DNA from 2 places in the Chitinophaga nivalis genome. Region 1 is predicted to be linked to the other one. Evidence: riboswitches for the same ligand, from Rfam matches in the RefSeq annotation. Region 1 holds a riboswitch; the other holds the start of a gene.
The links. A riboswitch is a leader RNA that binds a small molecule or an ion and turns the genes downstream of it on or off. The one in region 1 is predicted to bind S-adenosylmethionine.

Region 2: it holds a riboswitch for S-adenosylmethionine, as region 1 does, so the genes downstream of both, OL444_RS09390 (trans-sulfuration enzyme family protein) here and OL444_RS24220 (trans-sulfuration enzyme family protein) in region 1, are expected to answer to the same signal.

The regions. Positions count from the first base shown of each region.
Region 1 is NZ_JAPDNR010000001.1:6,576,357-6,583,950, reverse strand. It holds gene OL444_RS24235 (ATP-binding protein) at 1-558, opposite strand, end outside; gene OL444_RS24230 (YdcF family protein) at 826-2,085, shown strand; gene OL444_RS24225 (NAD-dependent epimerase/dehydratase family protein) at 2,146-3,090, shown strand; SAM riboswitch class I at 3,162-3,276, shown strand; gene OL444_RS24220 (trans-sulfuration enzyme family protein) at 3,472-4,650, shown strand; gene OL444_RS24215 (dicarboxylate/amino acid:cation symporter) at 4,601-5,812, opposite strand; gene OL444_RS24210 (TIM-barrel domain-containing protein) at 5,900-7,594, shown strand, end outside.
Region 2 is NZ_JAPDNR010000001.1:2,273,218-2,280,811, reverse strand. It holds gene OL444_RS09415 (TolC family protein) at 1-418, opposite strand, end outside; gene lipA (lipoyl synthase) at 831-1,730, opposite strand; gene OL444_RS09405 (hypothetical protein) at 1,774-2,607, opposite strand; gene OL444_RS09400 (OsmC family protein) at 2,772-3,179, shown strand; gene OL444_RS09395 (DUF2851 family protein) at 3,245-4,531, opposite strand; SAM riboswitch class I at 4,664-4,781, shown strand; gene OL444_RS09390 (trans-sulfuration enzyme family protein) at 4,962-6,140, shown strand; gene OL444_RS09385 (homoserine dehydrogenase) at 6,264-7,445, shown strand; gene OL444_RS09380 (Maf family nucleotide pyrophosphatase) at 7,556-7,594, opposite strand, start outside.

The sequences.
Region 1 (7,594 bases):
GGCATCTTTCAGGCGACCGAACAGTTTTTTTTGTTTAACCGGGGTGGGGGCCGCCATAATGATGGTATCGGCCGGCCGTTGCCGGGTAACCACAATATTGCTGAGTTGTGGCCCGGGCGCCATCGCGGTGGTATCCCATTGCAACGACAGGTGCAGCAAGGAGTCGATGTATTGTTTGCCGCGGATAAACAACTGCGTTTTTTCTGCCTTATCGGCCATCAGATTTTGCAGCTGCTGCTGCGAAGTTTCTTTACCTACTGCCGTGTCTACATGCGCAGCAATGGCTTTCAACTGATGTATATAGGTGTTGAGATACTGTTTATCGTAAGTGAGGGTATATAACCGGAAATTATTATCTGCTGCATACAACAGCTGTACGGCCCGATCAATATGACCTGCATCTGTTTTAATGGTCACCAGGTGTTTAACGACTGTACTCAGTTGTTCTGAAGCCCGCTTTCTCAGAAAAATGATCATGAAAAATGTCATGAGGATAATGACCATTGATATCAGAGCGGCATAACGCACAAAGGTTTTTCTTTCGTAGATCTTAGACATTGTCACACGTAATTGGAATGTTGGCTGTTCTCGGTTGCGTTTGCTACCGCGTTTGACTGGAGTGAAATTAAGTGATTTGCACTTTAATTCGGACGTGTTAACAAATTGATTAACAATGTGAAAACGATCTATAGGTATGTATTTTGGAATAAGTCAGATATACATAACAGTTATAAATGTATTATGAGAAATTTAAATTTTTTGAAGGATAAAAGATTGAAAAAAGGTTTTTGTAATTTGTTTTTTGAAATCATTTATAATTCATTGATGTATAGTCTGAAGAAGTATATCGTCCTGGGAGCCTTACTATTCCTGTATTTGCCCTATGTAGCAGGTCAATCGGCCACACCGGACCGGCATTATAAATTTTTAAACAGCCGGCATGTTTTACAGGATAAAAACTTTTACCTGTTTACTTTACTGGAACAGCTGCCGGCCGTGAAAAAGGCTGTGGCAGCGGATACTACGCTGAAACGGATAGGAGAGCAATACCGGCAACGTATATCCGGGGCCGTTACCGGAGCGGAAGTGAGCTCCCTCACCAGCCCGTTTGTATTTTCCCCGCAGGTGCAGCATCAGGTAACGGAAAGTTTCGCTCGTTTATGGCTTACACATCCGGCGGAAATGAAAGCACTGCTGCAGCAAATGCGGAGCAGTGGCTTGTTTCAGCTGTATGCCGGCTTTACGGATGAAGCCTTACTGGCCCGGGCATGTGAAGATGCCGGGAAAGGCGTCAGCTATATCATCAATGCCTATACGACAAACGAGGGCTTCCGTTATCCTAAAATAGATTCGGCTGCCTGGTATGTAAAAGCACCGGCTTATAAACAGGCCGTAGCCCAGTTGCTGCAGCAGCTGAAAAAAGACAACCGTTCGCAGCAGCTCTTCTTCCGTCCTTCGCTGGACCTGGCACTGGGCCTGTTGCTGCTGAATAAACATGATGAAGCGGCACGTTATGAACCTTTAATGGCGACTAACCAGGAAGCCTACACGCACCTGAAAAGCATCGACTGGAATAAATATACCTATTCGGCCCTCCTGATTTTAGGCGCCGGCCCATCGGATAACGCACCTATCAGCGAAGCCTGCAAGAACCGCTGCCGGATGGGCGCTGATATGTTCCGGAAAGGTATGGCGCCGGGCATCATAGTATCCGGCGGACATGTACATCCCTTTGGTACGCCTTATGCAGAAGCGGTGGAAATGAAGAAATACCTGGTCAATGAGCTGAAAGTACCGGCTGCTGCCGTTATCCTGGAGCCTTATGCACGACATACCACTACCAATGTGCGGAATGCCGCCCGCATCGCGTGGCGCAGCGGTATACCGGTTGATAAAAGAATGATGTGCGTGTCAGATGCCCTGCATCTCAGCTATGTGACCAGCCGGATGTTTGAACAACGCAGCCAGGAAGAACTGGGCTACCTGCCGGCGGCAGACATCCAACAAGGTGAATTGTTTTTCATCAGCTTTGTGCCGGATATCCGCTGTTTACAGGCCGATGCCCGCGATCCGCTCGATCCTTGATAAAGTATACAATATCGGCTGGTTTGTTTCGTCTTCACTTCGGGTAACAATTGTCGTATTATGTTTGAGTCAATCCAACAACCCCTGTATACCATCCTTGGAGCTGGTGGTATTATTGCAAATGAACTGGCACAGGAGCTGGTGAAAAATGGTAAACGGGTACGTCTTGTCAGCCGCACGCCTAAAGCCATCGCCGGTATCACCGATCTGGTGGCAGCAGATATTACCGACTATGCTCAAATGAAAAAAGCCGTTGCCGGCAGCGCAGTCGTATTCCTCACTGCCGGTCTTAAATACGATAAGAAAGTGTGGACTACCACCTGGCCGGTGATCATGACCAACGTCATCAATGCCTGTAAGGAGGCCAATGCCCGGCTGATCTTTTTTGATAACGTATATTCCTATGGGTTAGTCAAAGGTCCCATGAAAGAAGATACGCCTTATCATCCGGTCAGCAAAAAAGGGGAGATCCGGGCCGCCATTGCCACCCGCCTGATGGAAGAAACAAAAGCCGGTAACCTGACTGCGATGATTGCCCGTTCGGCCGACTTCTACGGCCCCGGCGCGGAGAAAACAGGCTTCCTGAATTTACTGATCATCGAAAAATTCAAAAAAGGGAGTACCGCCATGTGGTTGGGGAAAGATGATGTTACGCACAGCTATACCTTTACACCGGATGCCGGAAAAGGTTTGTACCTGCTGGCGCAGGATGATAACGCCTGGAACCAGGTATGGCACCTGCCTACTGCCAACCCGGCGCCGGATGGCAGAGGATATATACAAATGATTGCACAGCAGATGGGAGTAGCTCCTAAATATAATAAACTGGGAGGCTTTATGTTGTCGGTGGCCGGCCTTTTTGATACCACCATCCGGGAACTGAAAGAAATGCTGTACCAGAATAATGAACCTTATATCTTCAACTCCACCAAGTTTGAACAACATTTCGGGATACAACCGGTTTCCTACGAAGAAGGCATCCGTTTAACCCTGGAAAAACAATAGTCTACTAAATTTGTAGGAAAATAATTTGGTAATTAAATTTTCTGTTCTATCTTTGCGTCAGTTCTTTAAATAGCTTATCAAGAAAGGAGGAGGGAAATGGCCCGACGATACCTTAGCAACCTTCATCACGCAAGTGATGAAAGGTGCTGCATCCATCCTGATCAACAGATTCAGGAAAGATAAGTCAGATCAAAAGTTTTATATTAGCTTATTATCAACATAATTAAAACTCATCTGGCTCCCGGATGAGTTTTTTTGTGCCCGGTGATACCGGGCCGATAACTCACCTGCTGTCGCAGCACTATGCCCCGCTTTTCTGATAGGCTCCATTTACCGGACAATGTTTAATCAAATTTTCATCAAACTAAAAATCCAACAAAGATGAGTACTATCACAGAACTGATTCATGCTATCCCCGTAGACCCGCAAACAGGCGCTATCGCTGTTCCTATCTACCAGACATCCACCTTTGTGCAGGAAGCACCCGGTGTTAATAAAGGATACGACTATGCCCGCTCCAATAATCCTACCCGGGAAGCCGCGGAAAAAATAATTGCACAACTGGAAGGAGGCGCGGCTGCATCTGCCTTTGCCAGCGGCCTGGCGGCCATCGATGCCATCATTAAGCTCCTGCAATCCGGCGATGAAATTGTAGCTGTAGATGATATTTATGGCGGCGCATTCCGCCTGTTTCATAAAGTATATGAGAAATTCGGTATCAAAGTAACCTATGTAGATACAGCAGACACACAGGCCGTATTCAACGCCATTACACCGGCGACCCGGCTCATATGGCTGGAAACGCCCACCAACCCAACGCTGAAAATATCAGACATCGCCGCCATTGCGCGCATCGCCAAAGCACACAACTGTTTGCTTTGTGTGGACAATACCTTCGCCTCCCCGGTACTGCAAAAGCCGCTGGAACTGGGTGCTGACCTGGTCATCCACAGCGCCACCAAATACCTCGGCGGTCACAGCGACCTCATTGCCGGTGTGGTGATTGCCAAAACGGAACAACTGGCCGCTGAAATAAAATTCTATCAGAATGCCTGTGGCGCGATCCTGTCTCCATTCGATAGTTTCCTCCTCATACGTGGCCTCGAAACCTTGCACCTGCGCGTAAAACAACATGGCATCAATGCACAGGCCATTGCGGAATACCTGGCAGAACATCCGGCCGTAGATAAAGTATACTATCCGGGATTACCTTCCCATCCGGGACATGAGCTGGCAAAACGCCAGAGTAAAGGGTTTGGGGGGATTATCTCTTTTACCTTAAAAGAAAATACTGCTGCTGCAGCCACTGCATTTGTAACATCTACCCAATATTTTAAACTGGCGGAAAGCCTGGGTGGGATTAAAAGCCTGTTGTGCCATCCCGCTGAAATGACCCATAAATCTATTCCGGCAGAGAAAAGAAGAGCCGCCGGTGTAAGCGATAGCCTGATCCGCCTGTCCGTAGGACTGGAAGAAAAAGCGGATCTGCTGGCCGATCTGGAACAGGCATTTAAGCGGTTGCCGGTACCTGCTTTGGTAGAAAACGCGCTGTCAGCATAGCACAAACGTTGTCGCCCGTGGCATTCAGTATCGTTGCCAGCGGATCTACCAGGGTACCAATAATCATCAGTGGGGGAAGGGCTTCTATCGGGAACCCATATACGCTCATAACAAGCATTTCCCCTGCATAACCACCATTGGGAATACCACCTTCTACAATGCTTGCCAGTACCGTAACACCCAGTGCCATGAAGATGATCTCCGGACTGTCGAAGCCCTTGCCGAACATGCCGAATACAACGGCCATCTTGATGATGGAAGAAATACTGGAGCCATCTTTATGCAGCGAGGCACCCAGAGGTACCACCACATTGCCTATATTGGCCGGTACACCCATCCGGGCAACGGCTTCCAGGTTGGCAGGAATAGTGGCAATACTACTGCCGGTACCCACAGCAGTGAGAGTAGGAAGAATGTTGTTTTTCCAGAATATTTTAATACCGGTGGTACCACCGGCCACAAAAGCGTAAAAACTAAAACCAACCACAAAATAAAATATGCCAAAACCATAGTAGAGGCCCAGCGACTGGGCATAGGTACCAAACAGCTGCGGCCCTACTGTGCCTACCTGATAGGCAAAGTAGGCGCCCAGGCCCAGCGGCGCTACTTTCATAATGAGGGTGAGCAGGTCTTTCATCACTTCATTGCCGGCATACAAAAACTGCCGGAAGGCAACACCCCGCTCACCGGAACGCATCGCTGCCAGTCCAATGAGCACCGAGAAAATAATAAACGGCAACATCTTTTTACGGGAGAGCAGCTCATAAAACTCACTCACTGTAAGAAGCTGTGTGAGCTGTTCCCCGAAGTTACCGGATGAGCCCAGGTCTGCTGCCTTGCTCAACGTTACGGGCTGATGGATCGGAAAAATCCACACGGCTACGATGGTAAGAAAGCCGGAAATCAGGATGGTGCTGAGAAATACGAGCGACATGACGCCCAATACACGCCCCAGTTTATTGGAGGCATCAATATGTGCAATAGCGGAGGAGATGGCAAAAAATACCAGTGGTATGATGGCGGTAAACAAGAGATTCAGGAAAATATCGCCTATGGGCTTAAATATGACTACCTGGTCGCCAGCTAATACACCGGCTATACTGCCTGCGATAATACCCCCCAGCAACCAGAACATGCTGCGGTATGTTTTGAGGAATTCCATATCCTGAAATTTAATGTGGTTACAATTTATAGCGGAAATCTCAATTCTGATCAGTAATTTTAACGTTCTGTTAATTAAAAGTGAACAATGAGAAGAATTCCATTACACCTCCTGGTGTTGGGAGGGCTTTTATGCGCCCTGCTGACGATCACCGCTGCTGACGTTTCCGCACAGCACCGGCTACGCTTTAACGGCGCCAGTAACTTTGTGGAACTGAATGGGAAAGATGTGCCGCCACCTTATACTGTGGAGTGCCTGGTGAGCCGCAACAAAGTAACCACCTACGCTACCTTGCTGACTGCTGGCGATTACGAATCCGGCATCCGGATAGAGCAGTATAATAATACCAATAAAATCGGGCTGACCAAAAAAGGACAGTTTGATGTATTTTTTGATTATGAACTGCCGGTAGGGAAGTTAACACATATTGCCCTCGTGGCAGATACGGCGCACACCTCCCTCTATGTAGATGGTAAGTTTGTACAGCGCATCGATAAAAGTATTCCGTTGCCACTCACCCAGATCGGACTGGATGCCGATGGTTTCGGTACCCTCAACGCTACGGTAGATGAGCTGCGGATGTGGGATAAAATGTTATCCCCGGAAACCATTGCCCGGCTGGCCTTTAAGGCGGTCAATGCACAGGATCCGGAATATGCCCACCTGTTGCACTATTATACTTTTGATGAAGGCACAGGTAATGTGGTGAAAGATCAGAAAGGTACCCTCCACGGAAAAATATTCCTGGCCACCTATGAACAGGTATTTCCGCGCGATATCGCTATCACCAACGTAGTGACACCGCTCAACGGAAAAGATAAATTTTCGGCAAAGGAACCCATCACCATCCGGGTGACCAACCTGGGTACCGAACCGGTGGCAGCACCCGTGCAGGTGCAATACACCCTGGGATATGGTGCTGCTGTCAAAACGATCACAGTGCCTTTCGACCGGGAGCCGCTACAGCCCTATGCTATCCGCGATGTGCTGCTGGAAACGGCTAACCTGGAAAGCAAAGGTATCTGGCCGCTGCAGGTAACAGCCCTGTTGCCGCAGGATGGTAATATCGCTAATAATACACTGGCTACCCACCTGCTCCTGAAAACAGTACCACTGACCGGTATTCAGCAATTAAAACAGTTGCCGGGTAAGCTGCAGTTTACCCTCGGTAATGCCTTTGTACAGCTGCATTGGGTGGCGGCAGATATCTTCCGCCTGCAGGTCAGCTCCGATGGCCGCTTTGAGGAAGCTACCGACAAGGGGATGGTGGTATGGAATGGCGATCAGCCGGTAAAATACCAGCTGAAAGATAAAAAAAGCTATTATGAAGTCAATACTGCGAAGGTGACCCTGCAGATACAGAAAGCACCGTTTCGTATAGCCATGTACGATAAAACCGGTAAACTGATTATGGAAGAAACGGCTCCTATTAGCCTGGGAGAACAGGCCACGGAATCACTGCGTCGGGGAGCAACGGATTATTTCTATGGCGGTGGTATGCAGAATGGTAACTTCTCGCACCGCGACAGCACCGTGAACATCCGCAATAATTTCGGCAACTGGGGCGCCAACACCACTTCCAATCCGGCGCCGTTCTTTGTGAGTACAGCCGGATACGGCATCTTCCGGAACACCTTCAACAAAGGCAGCTATGCTTTTAAAGATACGGTACTGTTGCAGCATGAAGGCCACGAATACGATGCTTACTACTTTTACGGTCCTGGTTTAAAAGCAGTGCTGGAACAATATACGCATGTTACCGGCCGGCCTTTTATGGTACCC
Region 2 (7,594 bases), 4.3 Mb from region 1:
GGGCCGTGGTTTGCTGGCTTTGTTTACGTACATCCTTCGACGTATTGGTAGCCAGCAGCAGGTCGCGGGTAAAGAGATTCTGCGTTAATCCGAAAGTAGCGGTGGAAGTATTCGTCACACCTACCTTGGTGGGATTGCCGCCAAAGATGGAAGTGGGTAGCTCCAGGTAATGCTGGAGGTTATAGTCCAGGTTTATCTGAGGATACCAGTCGGCCAGTTTACTTTTGACCGTTCTGTCTGTAATCGCTTCATCTATCCGCGACTGCTTTAAAGCAGGCTGGTGAGTCAGGGCGTACCGGACGCAGTCTTCCAGACTAGCCTTGTTTAATAGAGAATCCGTAGATTGCTGGGCATAGGTATGCCGGGATAACAACATCCCAAACACAATAGCCACCGGGTAAAATGCTCTTTTCTTCATAAAAGGCTTTTGTCATTCAATTCATCATTGTACCAATCAAAAGATGAAACGCATTCACCAATAAACAGTACACTGTTTATTGGCACATAGCATTTCTTCTTCATAATTTGCTATATAGTGTAGCTACATCATGAAGCGTTTCCGCCTGATGATGCTGGCTGCGTTATGCTGTAGTGAACAGGCTTAGCTGACAGGTTGGTTGCTTATTCAAAGGTTGACGAATACGACGACATCACGGTTTCCAAAGGCAAACTGCAACAATTGAATCATAACAATAAATAACGGCGAAGTAGGTTTGATAACAGGAGACCTGTTACTTAGGTAAAAACAATTGAGGCGCTAAGATAGTGTCTAAAAATCAAAATCCACCCTATCGGGTGGATTTTAACAATTACTTGAAATTCAGTTCCGATCATCCTTTATTACGACCGCTGAAAATATGTTTTTCTGCATGATAGGAAGATCTTACTAACGGTCCGGCCTCTACGTAGTCCAGTCCCATGTTGTAACCAATCTCCCGCAGTTCTGCAAATTCATCGGGATGTACGAAGCGTACCACAGGTAAATGTTTCGGAGTAGGTTGCAGGTACTGGCCCAATGTAACTACATCACAGCCATTGTCATACAGATCCTGCATGGCCTGTACTACTTCTTCTTTGGTTTCGCCCAATCCCAGCATAATGCCGCTTTTGGTACGCATACCACCTTCTTTCAGGCGGCGGATAACTTCCAGACTACGGTGATATTTGGCCTGTATCCTTACCTGTTTGGTCAAACGTTCTACCGTTTCCAGGTTATGGGATACGATTTCCGGAGCTACGTCGATAATACGCTGGAGATTTTCCCACTGACCACGGAAGTCCGGGATCAGGGTTTCCATGGTTGTTTCAGGGTTCAACGCCCTTACAGCCTTGATGGTATTGGCCCATACAATAGAACCACCGTCTTTCAGTTCATCCCTGTCAACGGAGGTAATGACCGCATGTTTTACTTTCATCAGGTAGATCGCTTCCGCCACCCGCTGTGGCTCATCGTGATCTACCGGCTCCGGCCGACCGGTAGCTACTGCACAGAAACCGCAGCTACGGGTACAGATGTTGCCCAGAATCATAAAAGTAGCGGTGCCGGCACCCCAGCACTCGCCCATATTGGGACAATTACCGCTTTCGCAGATCGTATGTAATTTATGGGTATCTACCAGGCTTCTAACCTGCTTATAGTTCTCTCCTATCGGTAACTTAACGCGCAGCCAGTCAGGCTTCTTCACTCTTGTGGCAGCCGGTTCGGCAGCTATAACGGGTAGTTCTTGCATCGTTTATTCCTTTCTTTTAAAAAGCAAAGTTAATACTTCTCTGCTATTTCCGGTTCCATCGCTTCCCGAATTGCAACCCGACATATGCATTAAAAAAGAACTGTTTATTGTTTTCGGTGATCATAATGGGTACCTTTTTCGTGTACATTTCCGCATTGATACCCACTTCCAGGGCACTTACCACCTCATTGAAGTGGGCCCAGTCGAAGCGCATCCCCACTTTGGCATGTAAGCCGGGGATCACGCTCAGTTCGCCCCATCCCCTGCCGAAACCACCGGAACCGGTAATTTCATTAAATTTCAGGAAGGGATTCTCCAAATCCGTAATATTCGGATCATATTTCATCGGCTCTGTATTGCCACCACTTCCTTTGTTAATCATCAGGTAATAAGGCTTCACCAGACCTACGGAGATACCGCCATAATAGATAGCGCTTACCTCCACCCCATTTTTATTGCCCTTTCCGCCGAGCAGGTAACGTTGGCCAACGCCCAGTTTCAGGGGGTAAAAATTGTTTTGTTTACCGAAAATATAAGGGCGGTCAGAAAAGAAACCGCCACTATTTCCTCCCTGCTGGCGGGTTTCCTTATGGTCCTTTTTCTCTGAGAACTCAAACTGGAAGTAATTTACCACCTTTCTGCTTTTACGATACCCCATTTCCGCAAAACCGCTCCATCCATCTGTATTCAGGCGGGCGCCAACCGAAAAATCACGCTGAAATACGTTCTCGCCTTCTTCCTGCTCCCGCAGGATGGCGATTTTTTTCAGCTTACGCTGCTCCTTTGCACTCTTATCGCGTGGTGATGTGTTAGTGGTTTGAGCTTGCAAACCACCGGCCAGTGTTGTTAGAAACAGGATTACGTATAATTTTTTCACAGTGATGGGCTATTATTATAATAAATAAACGCTTGAACAAAGGTATTGTTATGTTAATATTACAAACGTACCTAATTTTTTTTGAGTTTACCAACGCGGTTGATGACTGCGTTGTAGTTATCTTAAAAATACATTTATTTTACGGTCTCATTAAATATAACACGATGCAAACAGCTGAAATAATTTATACCGGGGAGTTACGGACAACCGCCACGCACCTGCAGTCGGGTACGGTCATAGAAACGGATGCACCGGTAGATAACAATGGGAAAGGAGAACGATTCTCCCCTACCGACCTGGTAGCCACCGCGCTGGGGTCTTGTATGCTCACCATTATGGGTATCAAAGCCCGGGAGAACAACTGGGCCATTGAAGGTACCAGATTAAGCATCCAAAAAATCATGGGTACAGAACCCCGCCGCATCACCGGTGTGAAAGTCGTATTCGATTTCCCTGCCGGACATAACCTGGGAGAAAAGGAAAGAACCATCCTGGAGCGGGCAGCCCATACCTGTCCGGTAGCCAAAAGTGTACATCCGGATATCCTGCAGGATGTTACCTTTAACTGGTAACCTGCCATCACCTGCAGCCACTATATTTCCGGGTAGCTTATCTGCGGATAGCTACCCGGAAATGTTTAATTTCTCCCGCTGATAATCTTCGCGCCGATGGCGCATTGTAAACACCGCTTCTCATCACAGTAATATTGTTTGAGCTGTAACAGCGCCTGTGACTCCAGTGCATTTTCCTGATGTACGCCCAGTTGCCGCCATCCTTTGGTAATCTTATTATTTTCTGCCGGTAGCTGCTGTAAAAAATGTAACGCCTTTTCCTGGTAGTATTTCAGGTTTTGCTGCTGTCCGTATAAAAACAACAGTGGCAATACCGTATTGATCAGAATACCATACACGGCCTGCCTGCCGGGACGCAGCGTTTTATCTACGGTATGTCCGAAACGGTAGTGAGTATGCCAGTAAGCGGAAGGCTGTACCAGGAATAACTGTTCCAGGGTGGTTACATCCGGTGCTTCCAGTATCCGGGAAAACAGGTGGGAGGTTTGCTGCAGCAAAGCGCCAAAGGTAGCCAGCCGGATGGTAGGAAAAGCGGCAGGCCGCAACCGCAGCCAGTTCCAGAGGTGACCGGCCATCGGTAGCAGACGGTATTTATGCTGCAGGTGCATAAATTCATGCTGTAACTGTAACGCATATACGTCAGCAAAATCTTCCTCCAGCATACCTGCCTGCCCAAACAACAACGCTTCTATGTGCAGCGATTGATGCCGGTAACGCATCAGCACCGGATAAGGCAGCGATTGTGCTACCTGCAGAAAAGGCAAGGCATTAACCGGCATGCCGAAACTTTGGGCCACCGCCCAGTAACAGACTTCTTCCCAGTTGTACTTATTCAGCAGCAGCCAGGCACGCAACGCATTCATCTTGCGTTCCCAGCGTTCTGCCAGCATGCGTTCCTTCCAGCTGAGCCACGTCAGCAGCGGCACCTGGGCTGCCCTGCCCGCGCAGGGAATAAATGCGGCGGAACGGCGCAACACTTCATACCGGTGCAGCAATAATTTGGGAATATATTGCTGCAGCTCCAGACAGGGCGCATTAACGGCTTCGCGCCCCGGCATATCATGCCGGAATACCACATGCAGGATAATCCGCTGGTATTGTTGCTGCTGATCGTGCCGGTGCCGGAACCAGTCAGACGTACGCAGGTGCAGCTCCACATGACCTACCCATAACGTGTGACTGATCCTGATTTTGGCCCCTGTAAAATCCGGGCCGTCATGATGATTGTGTAATCCGGGATAGATGATTTGTACAGGTTCTCCGTCGGTAGTAAAGAGATGCTCCTGCTGAAATAGACGAAACTCCCAGATATGCTGGAATAGCTCTTCGGTGAGCGGTGGGTTAACGCGCATAAAAGATATGGTTGGTAATAAAATACTATTAGCTAAAGATAATAAAACATCAATAGGCCAGAAAATAAAATCACGCTATGATTTGGAATTCTGATAAAAGTGATATTACCTTTGCACCCAGTTCTTATACATCACTTATCCAGAAAGGCGGAGGGACTTGGCCCTGCGATGCCTTAGCAACCTTTCCTGATTACATAATCAGGAAAAAGGTGCTAATTCCTGCCCCGGTGCAACCGGGGAAAGATAAGTTGGCAGAGATTATTCTTCAGAGATATACATATTCTTCGAGCTCTTCCAACACCAGGAAGAGCTTTTTTTTTGCTCTTCCCTCCCTCCTCACGGATTTGTGGTTGTTTAAGTTGATTTTTAATGATAAAGTTGCAGCAGATAATTGTGCATTCCGAGTATCATTAAAAAATAATTTAATAAGATGAAAACAGCTACACAACTGATTCATAGTATTCCGGTAGATGAATTGACAGGCGCCATTTCCGTGCCTATCTATCAAACGTCCACCTTTGTGCAGGAATCCCCGGGCATTAATAAAGGCTTCGAGTTTTCCCGGGCCAATAATCCTACGCGCAAAGTACTGGAAGAGTTGATCTGCAACCTGGAAGAAGGCTACGCCGGCTTTGCATTTGCCAGCGGTATGTCTGCTATTGATGCCGTATTAAAACTGCTGAAAACCGGCGACGAAATCATGGCTGTGGAAGATACCTACGGTGGCATCTTCCAGATCTTTACCCATATGTTTGAACGATTTGGTATCAAAGTAAACTTTGTAGATACCAGCAATACAGATAAAGTACTGGCGACCATCACCCCCAATACTAAAATCATCTGGCTGGAATCTCCTACCAATCCGACTTTACGCATATCTGATATCAAATCTATCAGTAAAATTGCCAAACAGCACAACATCCTGCTGGTGGTAGATAACACCTTCAGCACACCGTTACTGCAACAGCCACTCACACTGGGCGCCGACATTGTTATTCACAGTGCTTCCAAATACCTGGCCGGACACTGCGATGTAATAGCCGGACTGGTAGTGGTAAATGCCAAACCACTGGCTGATCAGATCCGCTACAACCAGAATATTTCCGGTAGCATCCTCAGTCCGTTTGAAGCATGGCTCACCATCCGCGGTATAGAAACCCTGTACCTGCGTCTGGAAAAACAATGCAGCAATGCCAGCGCCATCGCCAACTGGCTCGCCGCACACCCGGCTGTGGATAAAGTATATTATCCGGGTCTGGCCACACATAAGAATCATCACATCGCCCGCAAACAACAAAAAAATTACGGCGGCCTGGTGAGCTTCTCCCTTAAAAGTGACAGTATCAAAAATGCCATCCGCATTGTAAATGCTACCAAGCTGTTTAAACTCGCGGAAAGCTTTGGCGGTGTAAAAAGTATGCTGGATCATCCGGCTACCATGACACATCGCAACATCCCGGAAGAATTCCGGAAAAAAACAGGTCTGCAGGACTCCTGCATCCGTTTGTCTGTAGGCATTGAAGATGCCGATGACCTGATCAACGACCTGAAACAAGCCCTGGATAAGTTAAATCATCCTGCTGGTAAACAAATCACTGTTTTACAATAAAGCAGTGCCCGGCTTTTGACTGCCGCGAACAGGCTTCCCGCCTCTTCCTGCACCGTTGAAAGTCTAAAGCGCACAGCACATCGCTCTCTGCCCGGCACTGCCTCAATTTTAGTTTTTTAAAGTATGGAAAACAAAATCATCAATTTAGGTATTTTCGGATTCGGTGTCGTAGGACAAGGCCTGTACGAAGTTTTGAACAGAACAAAAGGTATTAATGCACGTATCAAAAAGATCTGTATTAAAGACCCGAACAAATCAAGACCAATCGACAGCAGCTATTTTACGACCGATAAAAATGAAATACTGGAAGATCCTAGCATTGACGTGGTAGTAGAGCTGATCAACGAAACGGAAGCGGCTTTCGACATCGTCAGCACAGCCCTCCGTAACGGTAAAGCTGTGGTGAGCGCCAGCAAACGTATGATTGCTGAAAACCTGCCGGCACTGTACCAGCTGCAAAGCGAAAATAAAGTACCATTCCTGTATGAAGCGTCCAGCTGCGCCAGTATTCCTATTATCCGCAACCTGGAAGAATATTACGATAATGACCTGCTCAATGCCGTAGAAGGTATCTGTAACGGCTCTACGAATTATATCCTCACTAAAATATTTGAGGAAAACCTCAGCTTTGAAACAGCCCTGCAACAGGCGCAGGAACTGGGCTTCGCTGAAACCGATCCTACCCTGGATATAGAAGGATATGATCCTAAATTCAAAATCGTTATCCTCCTCCTCCACGCATTCGGTACCTTTGTAAAACCGGACGATGTATTCAACTTCGGTATTCATCACCTGAATGACTTCGATATCCAGTTTGCCAGACAACGTAACTGTACCATCAAGCTGATCGGCCATTGCCGCCGGCAGAACGGCAGCGTGTTTGCCTATGTATTGCCACACCTGGTAAAAGAACACAACCTGCTGTACGATGTATACAATGAATACAATGGCATCCTGCTGGAAAGTGCCTTCACCGACAAACAATTCTTTGTAGGCAAGGGCGCCGGCGGTACTGCTACCGGCAGCGCAGTCCTGTCAGATATCTCCGCCCTCTTGTACAACTACCGTTACGAGTATAAAAAAATCAAACAAAACAACCAGCCGACCTTCACCAATGATGTGAAACTGAAAGTATACCTGCGCTACAAAACACCTGATCAGGTAGATCTGACCGAGTTTTTCAACATCTCAGAAAAATATGAATCATCAGAATGGCGCTATGTAGTAGGTACCATCAATCTGCAGAAACTGCGGGAAAACAACTGGTTAAAAAATAAAGATGTTAATCTGCTGATCCTGGAATAGGTCGCAGCAAAAACCAACCAACCCTATTTGTACCTTCGGGTACAACCAACCAAAAGTACGGCGCAGTTTTCTGCGCCGTTTTTTATATCTTATATCCTGCCGATAAGTGCTTAATTACGGAATGCCGCCAGTTCTTCCACCACGCGGCT